Regions from separate parts of the Rhizobium sophoriradicis genome, predicted to be linked through region 1. Evidence: predicted binding sites of a transcription regulator. Region 1 holds the regulator's gene; each other region holds the start of a gene.
What was found. The regulator PhoB, encoded in region 1, activates phosphate uptake and scavenging genes when phosphate is short. The targets are predictions, from matches to a motif close to TGTCATNNANCTGTCAT.
Positions count from the first base shown of each region.

Region 2: N2597_RS10440 (UDP-2,3-diacylglucosamine diphosphatase) is a predicted target of PhoB. The motif match lies at 1,414-1,430, and genes of this name have one in related genera.
Region 3: N2597_RS13495 (BtaA family protein) is a predicted target of PhoB. The motif match lies at 1,837-1,853, and genes of this name have one in related genera.
Region 4: phnF (phosphonate metabolism transcriptional regulator PhnF) is a predicted target of PhoB. The motif match lies at 2,719-2,735, and genes of this name have one in related genera.

Region 1 is NZ_CP104152.1:159,926-164,318, forward strand. Features, by position in the region: gene pstA (phosphate ABC transporter permease PstA) at 1-577, shown strand, start outside; gene pstB (phosphate ABC transporter ATP-binding protein PstB) at 593-1,408, shown strand; gene phoU (phosphate signaling complex protein PhoU) at 1,453-2,166, shown strand; gene phoB (phosphate regulon transcriptional regulator PhoB) at 2,303-2,986, shown strand; gene N2597_RS00805 (GcrA family cell cycle regulator) at 3,225-3,758, opposite strand; gene N2597_RS00810 (aspartate aminotransferase family protein) at 4,184-4,393, shown strand, end outside.
Region 2 is NZ_CP104152.1:2,079,444-2,083,836, forward strand. Features, by position in the region: gene N2597_RS10435 (MFS transporter) at 1-364, opposite strand, end outside; gene N2597_RS10440 (UDP-2,3-diacylglucosamine diphosphatase) at 543-1,352, opposite strand; gene N2597_RS10445 (histidine phosphatase family protein) at 1,576-2,325, shown strand; gene N2597_RS10450 (FAD-binding oxidoreductase) at 2,450-3,889, opposite strand; gene N2597_RS10455 (NADP-dependent malic enzyme) at 4,329-4,393, shown strand, end outside.
Region 3 is NZ_CP104152.1:2,704,890-2,709,282, forward strand. Features, by position in the region: gene N2597_RS13485 (transglycosylase SLT domain-containing protein) at 1-244, shown strand, start outside; gene N2597_RS13490 (serine hydrolase domain-containing protein) at 281-1,702, opposite strand; gene N2597_RS13495 (BtaA family protein) at 1,898-3,142, shown strand; gene N2597_RS13500 (class I SAM-dependent methyltransferase) at 3,139-3,813, shown strand; gene N2597_RS13505 (glycoside hydrolase family 25 protein) at 3,941-4,393, shown strand, end outside.
Region 4 is NZ_CP104152.1:4,329,762-4,334,154, reverse strand. Features, by position in the region: gene N2597_RS21120 (ABC transporter ATP-binding protein) at 1-405, shown strand, start outside; gene dapB (4-hydroxy-tetrahydrodipicolinate reductase) at 422-1,246, shown strand; gene N2597_RS21110 (2,3-bisphosphoglycerate-dependent phosphoglycerate mutase) at 1,268-1,903, shown strand; gene phnF (phosphonate metabolism transcriptional regulator PhnF) at 1,950-2,687, opposite strand; gene phnG (phosphonate C-P lyase system protein PhnG) at 2,806-3,282, shown strand; gene phnH (phosphonate C-P lyase system protein PhnH) at 3,282-3,890, shown strand; gene N2597_RS21090 (carbon-phosphorus lyase complex subunit) at 3,895-4,393, shown strand, end outside.

The DNA of each region.
Region 1 (4,393 bases):
GTTCGCGCCGAAGAACAAGCTGACGGACCTGATCGAGGTCAACATAAACAACCTCGCCGCGGTTCCCTCGATCGTCTACGGTCTGCTCGGCCTTTCCGTCTTCATCAACTTCATCGGCCTGCCGCGCTCGGCCTCGCTGGTCGGCGGCCTGGTCCTGACGCTGATGACCTTGCCGACGATCATCATCGCCACCCGCGCGGCACTGCGCGCCGTGCCGCCGTCGATCCGCGCCGCAGCGCTCGGCCTCGGCGCCTCGAAGATGCAGATGGTGTTCCACCATGTCCTGCCGCTTGCCATGCCCGGCATCCTGACAGGCACGATCATCGGCCTGGCGCATGCGCTCGGCGAAACCGCGCCGCTGCTTTTGATCGGCATGGTCGCCTTCGTCGCCAACGCGCCGGCCACGCCGCTCGAGCCCTCGACGGCCCTGCCGGTGCAGGTCTATATGTGGGCGAACGAGGCCGAACGTGCCTTCGTTGAGCGTACTTCGGGTGCCATCATCGTCCTGCTCCTGTTCCTGATCGTCATGAACATGGGTGCCATCCTCTTGCGTCGTCGCTTCGAGCGCCGCTGGTAAACGGAGTTAAACATCATGAACATGTTGACGGAAGCTGCAGTTGAAAAGGCGCTGGATCAGAAGATGAGCAACGTCCCGTATAAAATGATCGGCCAGGATGTCTCGGTTTACTACGGCGAGAAGCGCGCGCTTTTCGATGTGAACCTCAACATCCGCGAAAACACCGTAACCGCGCTGATCGGCCCTTCGGGATGCGGCAAGTCGACCTTCCTGCGAAGCCTCAACCGCATGAACGACACGATCGAGGGCTGCCGCGTCGCCGGCAAGATCACCCTAGACGGCGAAGATATCTATGATCCCGACATCGACGTCGTCGAGCTGCGCGCCCGTGTCGGCATGGTCTTCCAGAAGCCGAACCCGTTCCCGAAGTCGATCTATGAAAACGTCTCCTACGGCCCGCGCATCCATGGGCTGGCCAAGTCGAAGGCCGATCTCGATCAGATCGTCGAGTCCAGCCTGCAGCGCGCCGGCCTCTGGAACGAGGTCAAGGACCGTGTGCACGAGTCCGGCACCGGCCTCTCCGGCGGTCAGCAGCAGCGCCTGTGCATCGCGCGTGCCGTCGCCGTCAGTCCTGAAGTCATCCTGATGGACGAGCCCTGCTCGGCGCTCGACCCGATCGCCACCGCCAAGGTCGAGGAATTGATCCACGAGCTGCGCGAGAACTATACGATCGTCATCGTCACCCACTCGATGCAGCAGGCGGCGCGCGTGTCGCAGCGCACCGCCATGTTCCACCTCGGCAACCTTGTCGAGGAGAACGACACCGACAAGATGTTCACCAACCCGGACGATCCACGCACCCAGGACTACATCATGGGTCGCTTCGGCTGATTGCGGCAATCCGAAGCCTTCCCGTTATTCGAGGACAAAGCCCCATGGCATCAACACATATTTATTCTGCCTATGATGATGATCTGAAGTTCCTGTCCAGGCGGATTTCCGAAATGGGCGGCCTGGCCGAGCAGATGGTCGCCGAATCCGTTCGCGCCCTGGTCAACGGCGACACCGCGCTGGCGCAGAAGGTCATTTCCGACGACGTGATCCTCGATCACACCGAACGCGAAATCGGCGACAAGGCGATCGTCACCATCGCCCGTCGTCAGCCGATGGCCTCGGACCTGCGCGAAATCATGGGTTCGATCCGCATCGCCGCCGATCTCGAACGTGTCGGCGACCTCGGCAAGAACACCGCCAAGCGCGTCATCGCCGTGCAGAGCACCGGCGTTCCGCGCAAGCTCGCCCGCGGTCTTGAGCACCTGTCCGAGCTGGCCCTTGTCCAGCTCAAGGAAGTGCTCGACGTCTATACGACGCGCGCCGCCGACAAGGCGACCGCCATTCGCGAGCGCGACAACGAGATCGACGCGATGTACACCTCGCTGTTCCGCGAACTCCTGACCTATATGATGGAAGATCCGCGCAACATCACCAGCTGCACGCATCTTCTCTTCTGCGCCAAGAACATCGAGCGCATCGGCGATCACGCCACCAATATCGCTGAAACGATCTACTACATGGCGACCGGCGCTCAGCCGGAAGGCGACCGTCCGAAGGACGACAGCGCCAACACCGTCGGTGCCGCCACGGAATAACCGTGCCGGACCCAGCCTATTGCGTGCGCGCCCGTCCGGGCGCGCAAAGAGGTTGCAGCCAATTTTTGATTTTGCGCGGGATCCCTTGCTTAAATCACCCCCGGTTTAAGGATCGTGCGCGAGGAGACGGACACGCATGATCCCGAGAGTAGCAGTTGTTGAAGACGAAGAGGCCCTCAGCGTGCTTCTCCGCTATAATCTCGAAGCGGAAGGCTTCGAAGTCGATACCATCCTGCGCGGCGACGAGGCCGAAATCAGGCTTCAGGAGCGAACGCCCGATCTTCTCATCCTCGACTGGATGTTGCCCGGCGTCTCCGGTATCGAACTCTGCCGGCGCCTGCGCATGCGGCCGGAAACCGAACGGCTGCCGATCATCATGCTGACGGCGCGCGGCGAGGAGAGCGAGCGCGTCCGCGGGCTGTCCACCGGCGCCGACGATTATGTCGTCAAACCGTTCTCGACCCCCGAGCTCGTCGCCCGCGTCAAGGCGATGCTGCGCCGCGCCCGCCCGGAGGTGCTGTCCTCGGTGCTGAAATGCGGCGATATCGAGCTCGACCGCGAAACTCACCGCGTCCATCGCAAGAGCCGCGAAGTCCGCCTCGGCCCGACCGAATTCCGCCTCTTGGAATTCCTGATGTCGTCGCCGGGCCGCGTCTTCTCCCGCTCGCAACTGCTCGACGGCGTCTGGGGCCACGATATCTATGTCGACGAACGCACCGTCGACGTCCATGTCGGCCGCCTGCGCAAGGCGTTGAACTTCTCCAACATGCAGGACGTCATCCGCACCGTCCGCGGCGCCGGTTATTCGATGGAAGCCTGAGGGGTTTCTGACAAAGTCGAGCAAGCTCCGCCCCTCACCCTAGCCCTCTCCCCGTAAACGGGGCGAGGGGACGTGCCCCACGAGAGCTTGGTGAGAAACCGAGAGGGTGCGGCATATCCCTTCGCCCCGCAGGCGGGGAGAAGGTGCCGGCAGGCGGATGAGGGGCAGCCACACCCAACACACTCAAACAAAAAACGGGCCTTCCAGCCCGTTTTTGCATCTCAACAATGTCGCCCGCTCAGCTGACCCGCGCTGCCGCCCGGCGGCGTTCGTTGACCGGCTGATAGGCGAGCTTCTGGTGATAGCTGCAATAGGGTGAATTGTCCGGGGATTCGCAGCCGCAGAAGTGGAAGTCGTCCTTCAGAGGATCGCCGACCGGCCATTTGCAGGTGCGTTCGGTCAGCTCCGTCAGGCCGAGGCGGCGGGAAATCGGCACGACCACGTTGCCTTTCGGCACGTATTCCATTTCCTCGATCGTTTCGATCTCGATCTCTTCCTTCAGCATCGTTGCGCCCTGCTGCCGGGTCACGGTGCGGGTGGTGATCCGGGAGGCGTAGTTCGGCGCGCGCGGCGCAGATGTCTGGCGCTTCGGCGTGCGCGCCGCAGTGGCAGTGCCGCCCGCCTTGGCGCGGCCGGGAAGGCTCAGCCGGTGCACCTTGCCGATAACGGCGTTTCGGCTCACGCCGCCAAGTTGTGCCGCGATCTGGCTGGCGCTCAGCCCTTCGGACCACAGCTTCTTGAGTTTCTCGACCCGCTCGTCTGTCCAGTTCATGCCCTGTCTCCACCTTTTGCGTTGGTGATGGCAGAATCCCTCACCGTTGTCCCGGAAGCCTCCGAAACAAGAAACGCTTGATCAATTTTGGTGACTAGTTCCGCCGCATGCAGTCTAGTAATTGAACTTTAACCTAGTGTGAGGCTGACTCCGTGACAAGAGTCGCGGGAATCCGGATGAATCGAATTCGTAGTTTTCCCCAACTTGCTGCCCCTGCGTGTCATTTCTGCAATAATGCCTGTTGAAGGCTGAAAATGCCGCTGTACAAGCTTGCTGCATGCGCTAAGGGCGCAGTTTTGTTGACATTGCAGCGCGAAAAGGAAATAGTACCGATCGCCGCCGAAAGGCGGCATTTTTGATTTTTCGGGCCCAGTTTTCTTAGCCGGAGTCCGTGCTTGACAACACACTGATCGGGAGACCGCGCCATGGCCGAAGCCGCGCCGCTTTATGACACCTATTCTCGTGCCCCGCTGCGGTTCGAGCGAGGCGAGGGCGTATGGCTGATCACCGAAAGCGGCGAGCGTTATCTCGATTTCGGCGCCGGCGTCGCCGTCACCTCGGTCGGCCACGGCAATCCGCATGTGGTCGCCGCCTTGAAGGAGCAGGCCGACAAGGTCTGGCACCTCTCCAACATC
Region 2 (4,393 bases), 1.9 Mb from region 1:
ACGGCGCGAAGGTGGCGCCCTGCAGCGCATAGACGATCGTCACCGGCCAGAAACTTGTCGTCCAGTAAAGCGCGATCGCCGTCAGCAGCGACAGGCCACCCGACCACAGCAGCACATCGGCGCGTTCCTTCAAGCGGTCGGCGATCATGGCGACGATGGGCGCCACCAGCACCCGGACCACCATCGGTATGGCAAGGATGATGCCGATCTCATGGTCGCTGAAACTGTGGGTCGCGAGCCAGACGGGGAAGAACGGCAGAACGATGCCGTTGACCAGCAACGGCGCACAATAGGAAAGCGCGCTGAGCAGCCGGAAGCGCGGCGGCGCTCCCTCACTCGTCGGGGAATGGTGAACGGGAATCATGGGGGGACCTGAAGGAAACTGACGTTGTCCTACCACGGCCACCCCGGATGCGACTATTGCGAGAAATAGCCCTGCTGAAACGTTTTAGAAAATAAATAGGGCCTATCGCCTGACGGTACCGGCTAAATTCCTGGAAAGTACCGGCGCGGGCGCGCCGGCACGAAATAATCAGCCGAAATCAGGCAGCCTGGGGTGCCAGCTCCGCCTCTTCGCGCTCGACCGCGGTCAGCGCCGGCACTGTGCTGGCGAGCGCCCGCCAGGTGATCAATTCAAACGTGCCGTCCTCGTGCTCGGCGACCGCCGTGCAGCTTTCGACCCAATCGCCGGTATTGATGTAGCGGATGCCGTCCATGTCCTGAATGATCGCGTGGTGGATATGACCGCAGATCACCCCGTCGGCACCGCTCTTGCGCGCCTCTTCGGCGACGACGCGCTCGAATTCCCCGATGAAATTGACGGCATGCTTGACCTGCAGCTTGGCCCAGGCCGAGAAAGACCAGTAGGGCATACCGAGGCGGCGGCGCACGGCGGCCAGCAGGATGTTGATGCGGATCGCCGTATCGTAGGCCCAGTCGCCGAGATAGGCGAGCAGGCGGGCATTGCGAACGACGACGTCGAACTCGTCGCCATGCAGGATCAGGTATTTCTTGCCGTCGGCGCCGTCATGCATCATCCGCTCGACGACCTCGATGCCTCCGAAATGCATGCCCGGAAAATCGCGCAGGAACTCGTCGTGATTGCCGGGGATATAGACGACGCGCGTGCCCTTGCGTGCCTTGCGCAAGAGCTTCTGGACGACATCGTTGCAGACCTGCGGCCAATACCAGCTGCGCTTCAGGCGCCAGCCATCGACGATGTCGCCGACGAGCACGATCGTATCGGCTTCGTGGTAGCGCAGGAAGTCCAGGAGGAAATCAGCCTTCGCGGCCTTCGAGCCGAGATGCACATCGGAAATGAAGAGCGTGCGGAAATGTCTGGGTTCCATCATGTCTATCACGAGCTACGGCTCATGCCCCATCTTTCATATAGCCTTCCAAAACCAGACTCGTGTTTCAGGAAGATGACAGACTGGGGAAAAGGCCTGCACCGCTGGTTATCCCAACGGCAATAAGTCAATCGTCGGGGCAGGAATCGCCTTCCTGCAATGTTGCCCCGCGCATCGCTCGCGTTCATGATGCGGCGATTCACGTCCGACAATGCGGGGACGGCTGATGCGCCTTTTTCTCGTTCGCCACGGCGAATCCCTCGGCAACATCGATGAACGGGCCTATCGGCAGTTCGGCGACCACAGCGTGCCACTGACGCAATGGGGCTACCGGCAGGCTTTGGAGGCCGGCTGCGTGATCACATCCTATCTGCGGGGATTGCCCGACAGCGGATTTCAGAAGCTACGCATCTGGTACTCGCCGTTTCTTAGAACACGACAGAGCAAAGACGCTTTGCTCGATGCCCTTCCGGAAGATTTCGTCGGCGATGTCAGGGAAGATTATCTGCTGCGCGAGCAGGATTTCGGCCTCTTTACCGAAATCTACGACCATTCCGAGAGAAAACAGAAATTTCCCGAGGAATTCGAAAAATGGGCGCGTCTGCGCAGCAATAGCGGCAAGTTCTATGCGCGTCCACCCGATGGCGAGAGCCGGGCGGACGTCGCTCAACGGGTGCGGCTCTTCCTCCAGACGGTGATGCGCGACGGCGAGAACGACGACCATAACATCGCCATTGTCGGCCATGGCGTCACCAATCGGGCGGTCGAAATGAACTTCCTGCACCACCCTGTCGAATGGTTCGAGCGCTCCGACAATCCCGGAAATGCCGACATCACGCTGATCGAGGGCACGCGCTCGCAAGGCTATGCGTCGATCCTGCTGCACCGGGCGGCCGACCGGCTGCCTGGACATGAAGGCGATCTGCGCGATGCCCATGGCGCCGACGTGACGATCACGCCAAGGCCTGGTGGCTAGTCATCTGAGTGGAAAGAGAGGCTCGGATCCATTTCATCATTCCGATGTCTGCTCCAGCTGGCGCGCACAACTAGTCCCTCCCCCCGTGTGGGGAAGGGTTTTGACAGTCGCCTGACCGCACCAATCAGGCTACCCGCACAGCCGCCAGCGGTTTCACATTCTGGTTCATGCGGAACAGGTTGTTCGGATCATAGCGCAGCTTGATTTCAGCGAGACGCGCATAATTGGCGCCATAAGCCATCTCGACCCGATCCGTCTCATCCTCCGGCATGAAGTTGATATAGGCCGTACCCACAGCATGCGGCTTGGTTGCCTCGAAGAGTTCGCGCGCCCAGCCGATGCAGCTTGCATCCATTCCGGTTTCCCGCCAGCGCGCATGCACATTCATGACGAAATGCGAGCTGCGCTGCGGAAATGCCGTGGCTTCGGTAGGAATACGCCCGGCGGCCCCACCGACATGGCCGATGAATATTTCGCATTCCGGCCCTGGCAGCTTGCGCACGGCTTTCAGCAGCATGTCGATCGCCGCATCCGAGAGGGATGCGAAATCCTGGCTCTTCCAGTAATTGCGCGCGCCGGGTGTCAGAAGCGGATCGAATGCCTGCTGCCAGCCGGTAAACGGGACCGGACCGACGACATCGGCAATCGGATTGCCGATCGCCCGCAATCTGGCCGTCGCCTTTTCCCCCGCCGTTATATCTCCGCAATAGCACATGGCGAGGACCACGATCTCCTTACCGTGCCATTCGGCCGGCAGGAAAGGCAGCGGCGGCGCCTGGCGCATCACCACCCAGCAGGTCAGTTCATCGGGTGCCGCGTCCAGCGCCTGCCGATACTCCCGCAGCACCTTCTCCGCATCAGCGAAGGGATGCACGACCAGCCCCGCAAGAACCTCGGAATGCAGCGGGTTGAGCTGGAATTCGAAGGAGGTGACGACGCCAAAATTGCCGCCGCCGCCACGCAGCGCCCAGAAGAGATCCGGCCTTTCCCTTTCGCTCGCTTTGACCAGTTCGCCGTCGGCCGTCACCACATCCACCGAAACCAGATTATCGAGGGTCAGCCCGAATTTCCGTGTCAGCCAGCCGAAACCGCCGCCGAGCGTCAGGCCGGCGATGCCGGTCGTCGAATTGATGCCTGTCGGCAGCACCAGCCCGAAGGCCAACGTTTCCTTGTCGACGTCGCCAAGCGTGGCGCCCGGCTCGACCCTGGCGCGGCGTATCTCGGGATCGACCCGGACCGACTTCATCGTCGACAGATCGATGACGATGCCTCCTTCGCACATGGCGTTGCCGGCAATGCCATGGCCGCCGCTGCGCACCGAAACGAGCAGATTGTTGTCGCGGGCAAACCGCACCGCGCGCACGACGTCGGCCGCCCCGGCGCAACGCGCGATCAACCCAGGCCGACGGTCGATCATCGCGTTCCAGATCGCCCGAGCCTCGTTGTAATCCGTATCCTTGCTGGTCAGAAGATTGCCGCGAAATCCAGCGGCAAAAGCATCCATGGCCACGTCATTGACCATCGTCTGCCCGCTTTGCAGCGTCGTCAGGTTCAAATTGTCCATGATTTCCTCCCTGCGACCGGCGCCCCGCACTGTCGCGGCGGCATATTGCGCCTGCAGTGGTCGCCAAACAAGTTTTCCAAAAGGATTAGCTCTTTGCCACCGCCGCGAATGGGGCTCCACGCAAAAGAACGTTTTAGGTGTGCCGTGGATACCCCCCTCTGCCCTACCGGGCATCTCCCCGACAGGTGGGGAGATTGGATGGGCGCGATGGCTTGCTCAAACAATTACCGCACGAATATGCCGATGCGTAGAGAGGGAACGATGATCCAGCCTCCTGCCGATCTCCCTCCTTGTGGGGGAGATGCCCGGCAGGGCAGAGGGGGTATCCACGGCACACCCTCTCGACGAAAACTTCGTCCATCCCCGATTTCCATACTGTCGCCGGTATCCGATTGATGTATGGAGGGAACTCCAGAAAAAGACGTGCACGGAGGCGGCAATGGATCACCAGGATAAATCCAAGACGGACAAGAACCTGACGAGCGGCGATCTCGACGAGCAGGC
Region 3 (4,393 bases), 2.0 Mb from region 1:
CAAGCGCGGCTATTTCGGTCTCATGCAGATCAAATACAACACTGCCAAATCGATGGGCTATGACGGCGCGCCGGGCGGTCTCTTCGATGCCGAGACCAATATCAAATATGCCGCGAAATATCTGCGTGGCGCGTGGCTCGTCTCCGACAACAAGGAAGATGATGCCGTCCGCCTCTATGCGCGAGGCTATTATTATGACGCCAAGCGCAAGGGCATGAACGACATCGCCCAAGGCAATTACTGACCACCACCACAACAGAAACGGCTTCGATGCTACCGCCTATGGCTGCGTCTGGACCTGCCGCTCTGATCCGGCCTGCTGTTGCGGCACTCCCGATTGCGGCGACGCCGCCAGGACTGCCTTGAGAAGCGTCTGCGGCTGATAACCGAGCCAGCTAGGCGTCAGGCCGAGCCGGACGACGACGAGATTGGCGGACGGCACGATCGCCATGCTCTGCCCATCATGCCCCGTCAGCCAGAACGTATCCTCCGGCAGCCCGAATGCAGCGCTGCGGCCACTGGGGGCGAGCCACGCCTGGCCCTGCGTATACCGGCCGTTCGACGCTGCCGTCGGCGTGCGCATGGCGCCAACGAACCCCTCCGGCAACAGCCGCCGGCCGTTCCACACGCCATCCTGCAGCAGGAACTGTCCGAAACGCGCCCAGTCATGCGCAGTCGCATAGAGGTAGGAGCTTCCGGTAAAGGTGCCGCGCGCGTCGAGCTCGAAGACGGCGCTGGTCATGCCGAGGGGCGAGAAGAGCGCGTCATGCGGATAGGAAAAAGCTGCCTGCGCATTGCCGACCCTGTCCATCCAGATGCGTGACAAGAGCACAGCCGTGCCGCTCGAATAGCGGAAGCGCTGGCCGGGTGCCGCCTCCATCGGCGCATTGGCCGGCAGCGATACCATGTCGGGATCGAGATAGAGCATGCGCGTCACATCGGCGACGCTGCCATAATCCTCATTGAAGGCAAGGCCGCTCTCCATTCCGAGCAGGTCGGAAACCTTGATCCTGGCACGCTGATCGTCCTTCCACTGCGCCATCAGGTGATCGTCGTCGAAGGAGATCTTGCCGTCGAGCATCAGCCGGCCGAGGATGGCCGCGTTCACCGTCTTCGTCATCGACCAGCCGATCAGCGGCGCCCTCGACGAAAATCCGGGACCATAGGCCTCGGCGACGATACGGCCGTCGCGCACCACCACGATCGCCCGCATGGCCGGGCCGGCAAGTCGGGCATCGGCCAGCACCGCGGCGATCTTCGCGTCCGCATGGCCGACGCTCTCTCCCTGCGGCCATAACGCATCGCTCGTCTCCATCTTGGCAGGCGGACCGAAGGGCGCGGCATTCGCCGCCGCCTCGAAATCGCCGTCCGGCACGCTGGTGCAGCCGAGCCCGCCGCGATAGAGCGCATAACTTGATGCAAAGAGCCCCATGAAGCGCGCCGTTACCCGGCCGTTGTCGCGGTCGACGCTAACGCGCACCAGCCGCAGCAGCGGGTTTCCCGGCGCCTGCACGTCGTCCTCCAGCACGTCTTCGGCGTTGCGGCCGGCAATGAAGACATTGGAGCAGACGATCTTGGCGGCATAGCCGTCGCCGACGCGCAAAAGCTCCGGCGGCCAAGCAAAGAGCCAGGCGGCGCCGGCAACGACGATGAGAACGAGAAGGAGAGCAAGCGCCTTAAGGGCACGCAGGACAAATCGCATGGCATTCCTCCGAATGCGCGGAGAGAAGCAGGAATTGCGTGCGGCGGAAAGGGGGCGGCGCGAAGAAGATCCGTCGCCTTGATCACTTTCCCAGGAGGATGAGAACATTTTGCGCGGCGCCGGCCCACAGTCCACGTCATCAAACTGTAGCAGTGGCGCGCTACACGCCCTGAACGCTAAAAAGGTGACAGACTCATGTCAGAATTTGCACCGGATGCCGGCTTCCGCAAGAACCGGAAACTCAAGGACGCCCTTCTCCGCCACAAGGCTTTTTCGAAGGAAGGTTTTTCCGAGCGTCTCTTCGGCCTTCTCTTCTCCGGCCTCGTCTACCCGCAGATCTGGGAAGATCCGGATCTCGACATGCAGGCGATGGAGCTGAAGCCCAACCACCGCATCGTCACCATCGGCTCCGGCGGCTGTAACATGCTCGCCTATCTCTCCAAGGCGCCGGCATCGATCGACGTCGTCGATCTCAACCCGCACCACATCGCGCTGAACCGCCTGAAGCTTGCCGCCTTCAAGCACCTGCCCGGTCACGCCGATCTCGTCCGCTTCCTGGCGATGCCGAACGAGAAGTCGAACAGCCGCGCCTACGACCGGCATCTTGCCGCCAGGCTCGACGAGGCGACCCGCAGCTACTGGAACGGCCGCAAGTTCGGCCGCCGCCGCGTCACCGTCTTCGACCGCAACATCTATGAAACCGGCCTGCTCGGCCGCTTCATCGGTGCAGCTCACCTTCTTGCCCGCCTGCATGGCGTCAAGCTGCGCGAAATGACCAAGACCCGCTCGGTCCGCGAACAGCGCCAGTTCTTCGACGAGCAGATCGCGCCGCTTTTCGAAAAGCCGGTTGTTCGCTGGATCACCGGCCGCAAGAGCTCGCTCTTCGGCCTCGGCATTCCGCCGCAGCAATATGACGAGCTCGCAAGCCTTGCTGCCGATCATTCGATCGCGCCGGTGCTGAAGCACCGCCTGGAAAAGCTCGCCTGTCATTTCCCGATGCGCGACAACTATTTCGCCTGGCAGGCCTTCGGCCGCCGCTACGGCACTGAAGAGGAAGGTCCGCTGCCGACCTATCTGAAGCCCGAGCACTATGAGGTGATCCGCGCCAATGTCGACCGCGTCAACGTCCACCACGCGAGCTTCACCGAGCTTCTGGCCCGCGAGCCCGCCGCCTCGCGCGACCGCTACATCCTGCTCGACGCGCAGGACTGGATGACGGATGAACAGCTGAACGACGTTTGGCGGGAAATCACCCGCACGGCGCGCGACGGCGCCCGCGTGATCTTCCGCACCGCCGCCGAAAAGAGCATCATCGAAGGCCGCCTGTCTTCGTCGATCCGCGACCAGTGGGACTATTTCGAAGACAAGTCGCGGGAGCTGACGGCGCTCGATCGCTCGGCGATCTATGGCGGTTTCCACATCTACGGGAAGAAGGCGTGAGCAAGGTCCGCACCGAGACGGCGGGAATGAGCGAGGAACATGCCAGCCTGATGGATGGCATGTACCGTTACCAGCGCCATATCTACGACCTGACGCGCAAATATTACCTTCTCGGCCGCGACAGCACCATCCGCAATCTCGACGTGCCCGAGGGTGGCACCCTGCTTGAAGTCGGCTGCGGCACCGGTCGCAACATGGCCTTCGCCCACAGGCATTTCCCGACCGCCAAGCTCTTCGGCCTAGACATTTCCCAGGAAATGCTGATTTCAGCCCGTAAGACCTTCGCCACCAAGGCGACGATCCCGGAATTCCGCGTCGCCGACGCCACCGCCTTTACGCCGCGAGAATTCGGCGTCGGCGGTTTTGACCGCATCCTGATCTCCTATGCCCTGTCGATGATCCCGGACTGGGAGCGCGCCGTCGACGCATCGATAGCAGCGCTCAATCCAGGCGGCCAGCTGCACATCGTCGATTTCGGCCAGCAGGAAGGCCTGCCGCGCTGGTTCCGCAGCATGCTGCAGGCCTGGCTTGCGAAGTTCCATGTCACGCCGCGGCCGGATCTTCGCGAGGTTCTTGAGGCGCAGGCACAGGAGCACAATGCGCGATTGTCTTTCGAAACAGTCGGCGGCGGTTATGCCTGGCGGGCGGCTATTATCAGCAAGCGCACATAATTCGCTTGAAACTAACCGATTTTTTACGTTGATATGGTGAAAAGAGGGTTATTCCTCTGCTGGGCTCGTCATTCTCGAAGGTCAGGCTGTGGGGCAAAGAGATCATTCGGTTCACGACGGGATACCCATGCGCCGGCTTTTGTTTTGCGTTCTGCCTCTGGCCATCATGCTCGCCGGCTGTTCTTCCTCCGGTTATGACTACCTCGAAACGGCATCGATCAAGCCCAAAACGCGCTTCAAGGACACCGATCCGCAGAATTTTGGCGAAAAGCACCCGCATCGGAACGATGTGCACGGTATCGACATCTCCAAATGGCAGGGCGATATCGACTGGGCGAGCGTGAAGAATTCCGGCGTTGCCTTCGCATTCATCAAGGCGACGGAAGGCAAGGACAGACTCGATCCCCGCTTCGACGAATATTGGCGCGAAGCCCGCGCCGCCGGCATCCCGCACGCTCCCTATCATTTTTATTATTTCTGTTCCTCGGCTGACCAGCAGGCAGATTGGTTCATCAGCAACGTGCCCAAGGACGCCATGCGCCTGCCGCCGGTGCTCGACGTCGAATGGAACGGCGAATCG
Region 4 (4,393 bases), 330 kb from region 1:
AGGCTTGCCTATGCGCATGACTTCATCTCAGCCCAGCCGCAGGGTTACGATACGCCGGTCGGCGAAAACGGCGTGACGCTTTCGGGCGGCCAGCGCCAGCGGCTTTCGATCGCGCGGGCTCTGGTGCGCAATGCGCCCATCCTGCTTCTCGACGAAGCGACGTCGGCGCTCGACACCGAATCCGAAGCCGCCGTGCAGAAGGCGCTCGACGAGGCGATGACCGGCCGCACCGTCGTCGTCATCGCCCACCGGCTCTCGACCGTGGTGCGCGCCGACAAGATCGTCGTCATGCAGCAGGGCCGGGTCGTCGAGGAAGGCAATCACGAGACGCTTGCGAAGGTCAGCGACGGTCTTTACGCTCGCCTCAACAATCTGCAGAGGCCTTCGGCCTCCGATACATACTGAGCTACGAGAGACCGAAATGAGCGATGCTGCGATGAAACTGGTGGTGGTCGGCGCGGCAGGGCGCATGGGACAGACGCTGATCCGGCTCATCCATTCCATCGAGGGCGCGACTTTGCATGCCGCCGTCGAACGCCCCGGTTCGCCCTTTATCGGCAAGGATGCCGGCGAAATTGCCGGCCTCGGCCCGACCGGCGTCATCATCGGCGACGATCCGCTGCAGGCCTTCCTGCACGCCGAAGGCGTGCTCGACTTCACTTCGCCTGCTGCAACAGTGGAATTCTCCGGCCTCGCCGCCCAAGCCCGCATCGTCCATGTCGTCGGCACGACCGGCTGTTCGGAAGCAGACAATGCCAGGATCGCCGCCGCCGCCCGCCACGCCCGCATCGTCAAATCGGGCAATATGAGCCTTGGCGTCAACCTGCTCAGCGTGATGGCGCAGCAGGCAGCCCGCGCGCTCGACGATGATGACTGGGACATTGAAATCCTGGAAATGCACCACAAGCACAAGGTGGATGCGCCTTCCGGCACCGCCCTTCTCCTCGGCGAAGCCGCGGCCAAGGGCCGCAATATCGATCTTGCCTCGAAATCGGTCAGGGTGCGAGACGGCCATACCGGCGCCCGTGAGGCCGGCACGATCGGCTTTGCGACGCTGCGCGGCGGTTCCGTCATCGGCGAGCATTCCGTGCTTTTCGCCGGAGAAGGCGAAATCGTCACCCTGTCGCACAGTGCGGCAGACCGCTCGATCTTCGCGCGCGGCGCTATCAAGGCGGCTCTCTGGGCGCGCGACAAGAAACCGGGTCTCTATTCCATGCTCGACGTGCTCGGGCTTTCTTCCCAATAACGACATTTCGGAGACATATTCATGAGCGGAACCCTCGTCCTCGTTCGCCACGGCCAGAGCGACTGGAATCTGAAGAATCTCTTCACCGGCTGGAAGGATCCCGATTTGACCGAGCTCGGCATCCAGGAAGCCAATGCCGGCGGCGCCGCACTCGCCGAATACGGGATCAAATTCGACGTCGCCTATACCTCGGCGCTGGTGCGCGCCCAACACACGCTGAAGCTCATCCTCGACAAGGTCGGCCAGCCAGACCTGCAGACGATCCGCGACCAGGCGCTGAACGAGCGCGACTACGGCGACCTTTCCGGGCTCAACAAGGACGATGCCCGCGCCAAATGGGGCGAGGAGCAGGTGCATATCTGGCGCCGCTCCTATGACGTTCCGCCTCCCGGCGGCGAAAGCCTGCGCGATACCGGCGCCCGCGTCTGGCCCTATTATCTCACCGACATCCTGCCCCGGGTGCTGCGCGGCGAGAAAGTGCTGGTCGCCGCGCACGGCAATTCGCTGCGTTCGCTCGTCATGGTGCTGGACAAGCTGACCAAGGAAGGCGTGCTTGCCCTCAACCTCGCGACCGGCGTTCCCATGGTCTACAAGCTGAAGGCGGATTCGACCGTGGCGTCGAAGGAAGTGCTCGGCGACATGTCCGGCGCGCATTAAAGCCCGGTCGTGACGTGCCGGCCGTAAGCGGCCGGCACGTCGCATCTCAATTTTCGATCGTGAACTGCACCCGGTCGGCCGCGAAACGGCTGATCGAATATTGCACCGGCACGCCGTCGAGATCAGTGTTCATCGCCTTGGCGATCAAAAGGATCGCGCCGGGTGTGAGTTCGAGATCGGCCATATCGGCTGCACTCGCATGGGCGGCCGTCACCTCGGTCGTCGCGCGGACATAGTCCGACACGCCGAGTTCGGCGAAGCCCTTGGTGATCGATTCGTGTTTACGATAGGCTTGCCCGATCCCGGCGAAACGCTTGGCGGGAAACCAGCTGGTCGCCTTCGAAACCGGCCGCTTGTCGGCATGGCGTAATGTTTCCAGCCGGATCACCCGTTCCCCCTGCTTCAGCCCCAGCCAGCGGGCGACTTCGGCACTCGCTTCCTCCTCGGCCTCATCGAGCAGAAGGCCACGCATCTCGCGCGCCTGGTCGCCGATGCCTGACGTGAAGCGGGTGCGTCGGGTGATCGGGAAATTCAGCCGCTCCTTGCGCTCGATCAGCGTGCCGCGGCCTTGTACCGCGCGCACGATGCCTTCCTGCGCCAAAGCCGCCAAAGCGCTGCGGACCGTATGCCGGTTGACGCCGAATTGCAGCGCCAGGACAGTTTCCGGCGGCACCATTCCGGTTTCGTCATAGGCGCCGCCGCTGATCGCTTCGCGGATCCGATCGGCGATCTGGCGCCAGAGCGCCACACCGGTCTGCCTTTGCACCTGCTTCAATCCCGCCATTCCGCCCAGCCCTGCCATTTCATCCTGACGACGTCACACGCTTGTCACGACATCGATTTAGGATTAGGCATAGCTTGTATGGTTGTCTATATCAATAGACATTTTAAGGGAAGCGGCGATGATATCAGCGGATAGGAAAAACGCTGCGTCACAGACGGCATCCGGGCGCAAGCGCGCCGCCGATCTGCTGGCGCGGGCGGAACGCAGCGAACTCTCGGCGGCCTGGATTGCGTTGCCGCAAAAGCCTGCGGCGCATCCGGTGCGCGGACCGGAGACCGGGCTGGTGATGGTGCGCGGACGTATCGGCGGCGGCGGCGCTCCCTTCAATCTTGGCGAGGTGACGGTAACGCGCGCGACGGTCCGGCTCGACTCCGGTTCGGTCGGCCATGCGCAGGCGCTCGGCACCGACCACGAGAAGGCGCGGCTTGCGGCGATCTTCGATGCGCTCTGGCAGGAGGAAGCGACGAAGGATTTCGTCGAACGGGCGCTGCTTTTGCCGATCACTGAGCGAATCGCTGCTGCCGAACGCCGCAAGGCCGACGAGACGGCGGCGACCCGCGTCGACTTCTTCACCATGGTGCGGGGAGACAACTGATGGGTTTCAAGACGGAAGCCTTGACCGGCGGCTTTGCCGAGCCGGTCTTCCATGCCCAGGGCGTCTTCAAGCTGCTGATGGACGGCATGGCCCGTCCCGGTACGATTGAGACCGTTCAGCCCGACGTCGCGCCGCCTGTGCCGCTCGGCGTTGCCGCCGGCGCGATCGCGCTGACGCTTTGCGATCACGATACGCCGGTCTGGCTTTCCCAGGGGCTGGCGAAATCCGCCGTGCCGGATTGGCTCGGCTTCCACGCCGGCGCGCCGCTGACCACGGAGAAGGCCGAGGCACGCTTCGCCTTCACAGAAGCCGATGCCGCGCTCTGCCCCTTCGGCCTCTTCGCCTCAGGCACGCAGGAATATCCCGACCGCTCGACGACGCTCATCATCGAACTTTCCGACCTCGAGGGTGGGCGCCGGCTGGCACTGATCGGACCCGGCATCCAGAGCGTGACCGAGATCGCTCCTGTCGGCCTGCCGGAGACCTTTCTGCGGCTCTGGGCCGAGAACCGCGCGCTCTTCCCGCGGGGCATCGACATCGTGCTGACCTCGGGCGAGCGCTTCCTCTGCCTGCCGCGCACCACCAAGATCACAGCAACGGAAATCTGAGCTCATGTATGTTGCCGTCAAGGGTGGCGAGGCCGCCATCGCCCATGCCCACCGCCTGCTTGCCGACCGCCGCCGCGGCGACCGTTCGCTGCCGGCGATCGGCATCGACCAGATCGTCGCGCAGCTGGCACTCGCCGTCGACCGTGTCATGGCCGAGGCCTCGCTTTTCGACCGCACGCTCGCAGGCCTCGCCATCCGCCAGTCGCGCGGCGACATGATCGAGGCGATCTTCCTGCTGCGCGCCTATCGCACGACGCTGCCGCGCTTCGGTTATTCCAAGCCGCTCGACACGGCTAATATGACGATCGAACGCCGTATCTCGGCGACCTACAAGGATCTGCCGGGCGGCCAGCTTCTCGGACCGACCTTCGATTATACCCATCGCCTGCTCGATCCCTCGCTGCTTACCGACGAGACGGTCGAGGGGCCCGCCCTGCGTACAGCCGAAACCGGCCGCGTCATGCGCGTCTCCGAAATCCTCGACGAGGAAGGGTTGATCGAGG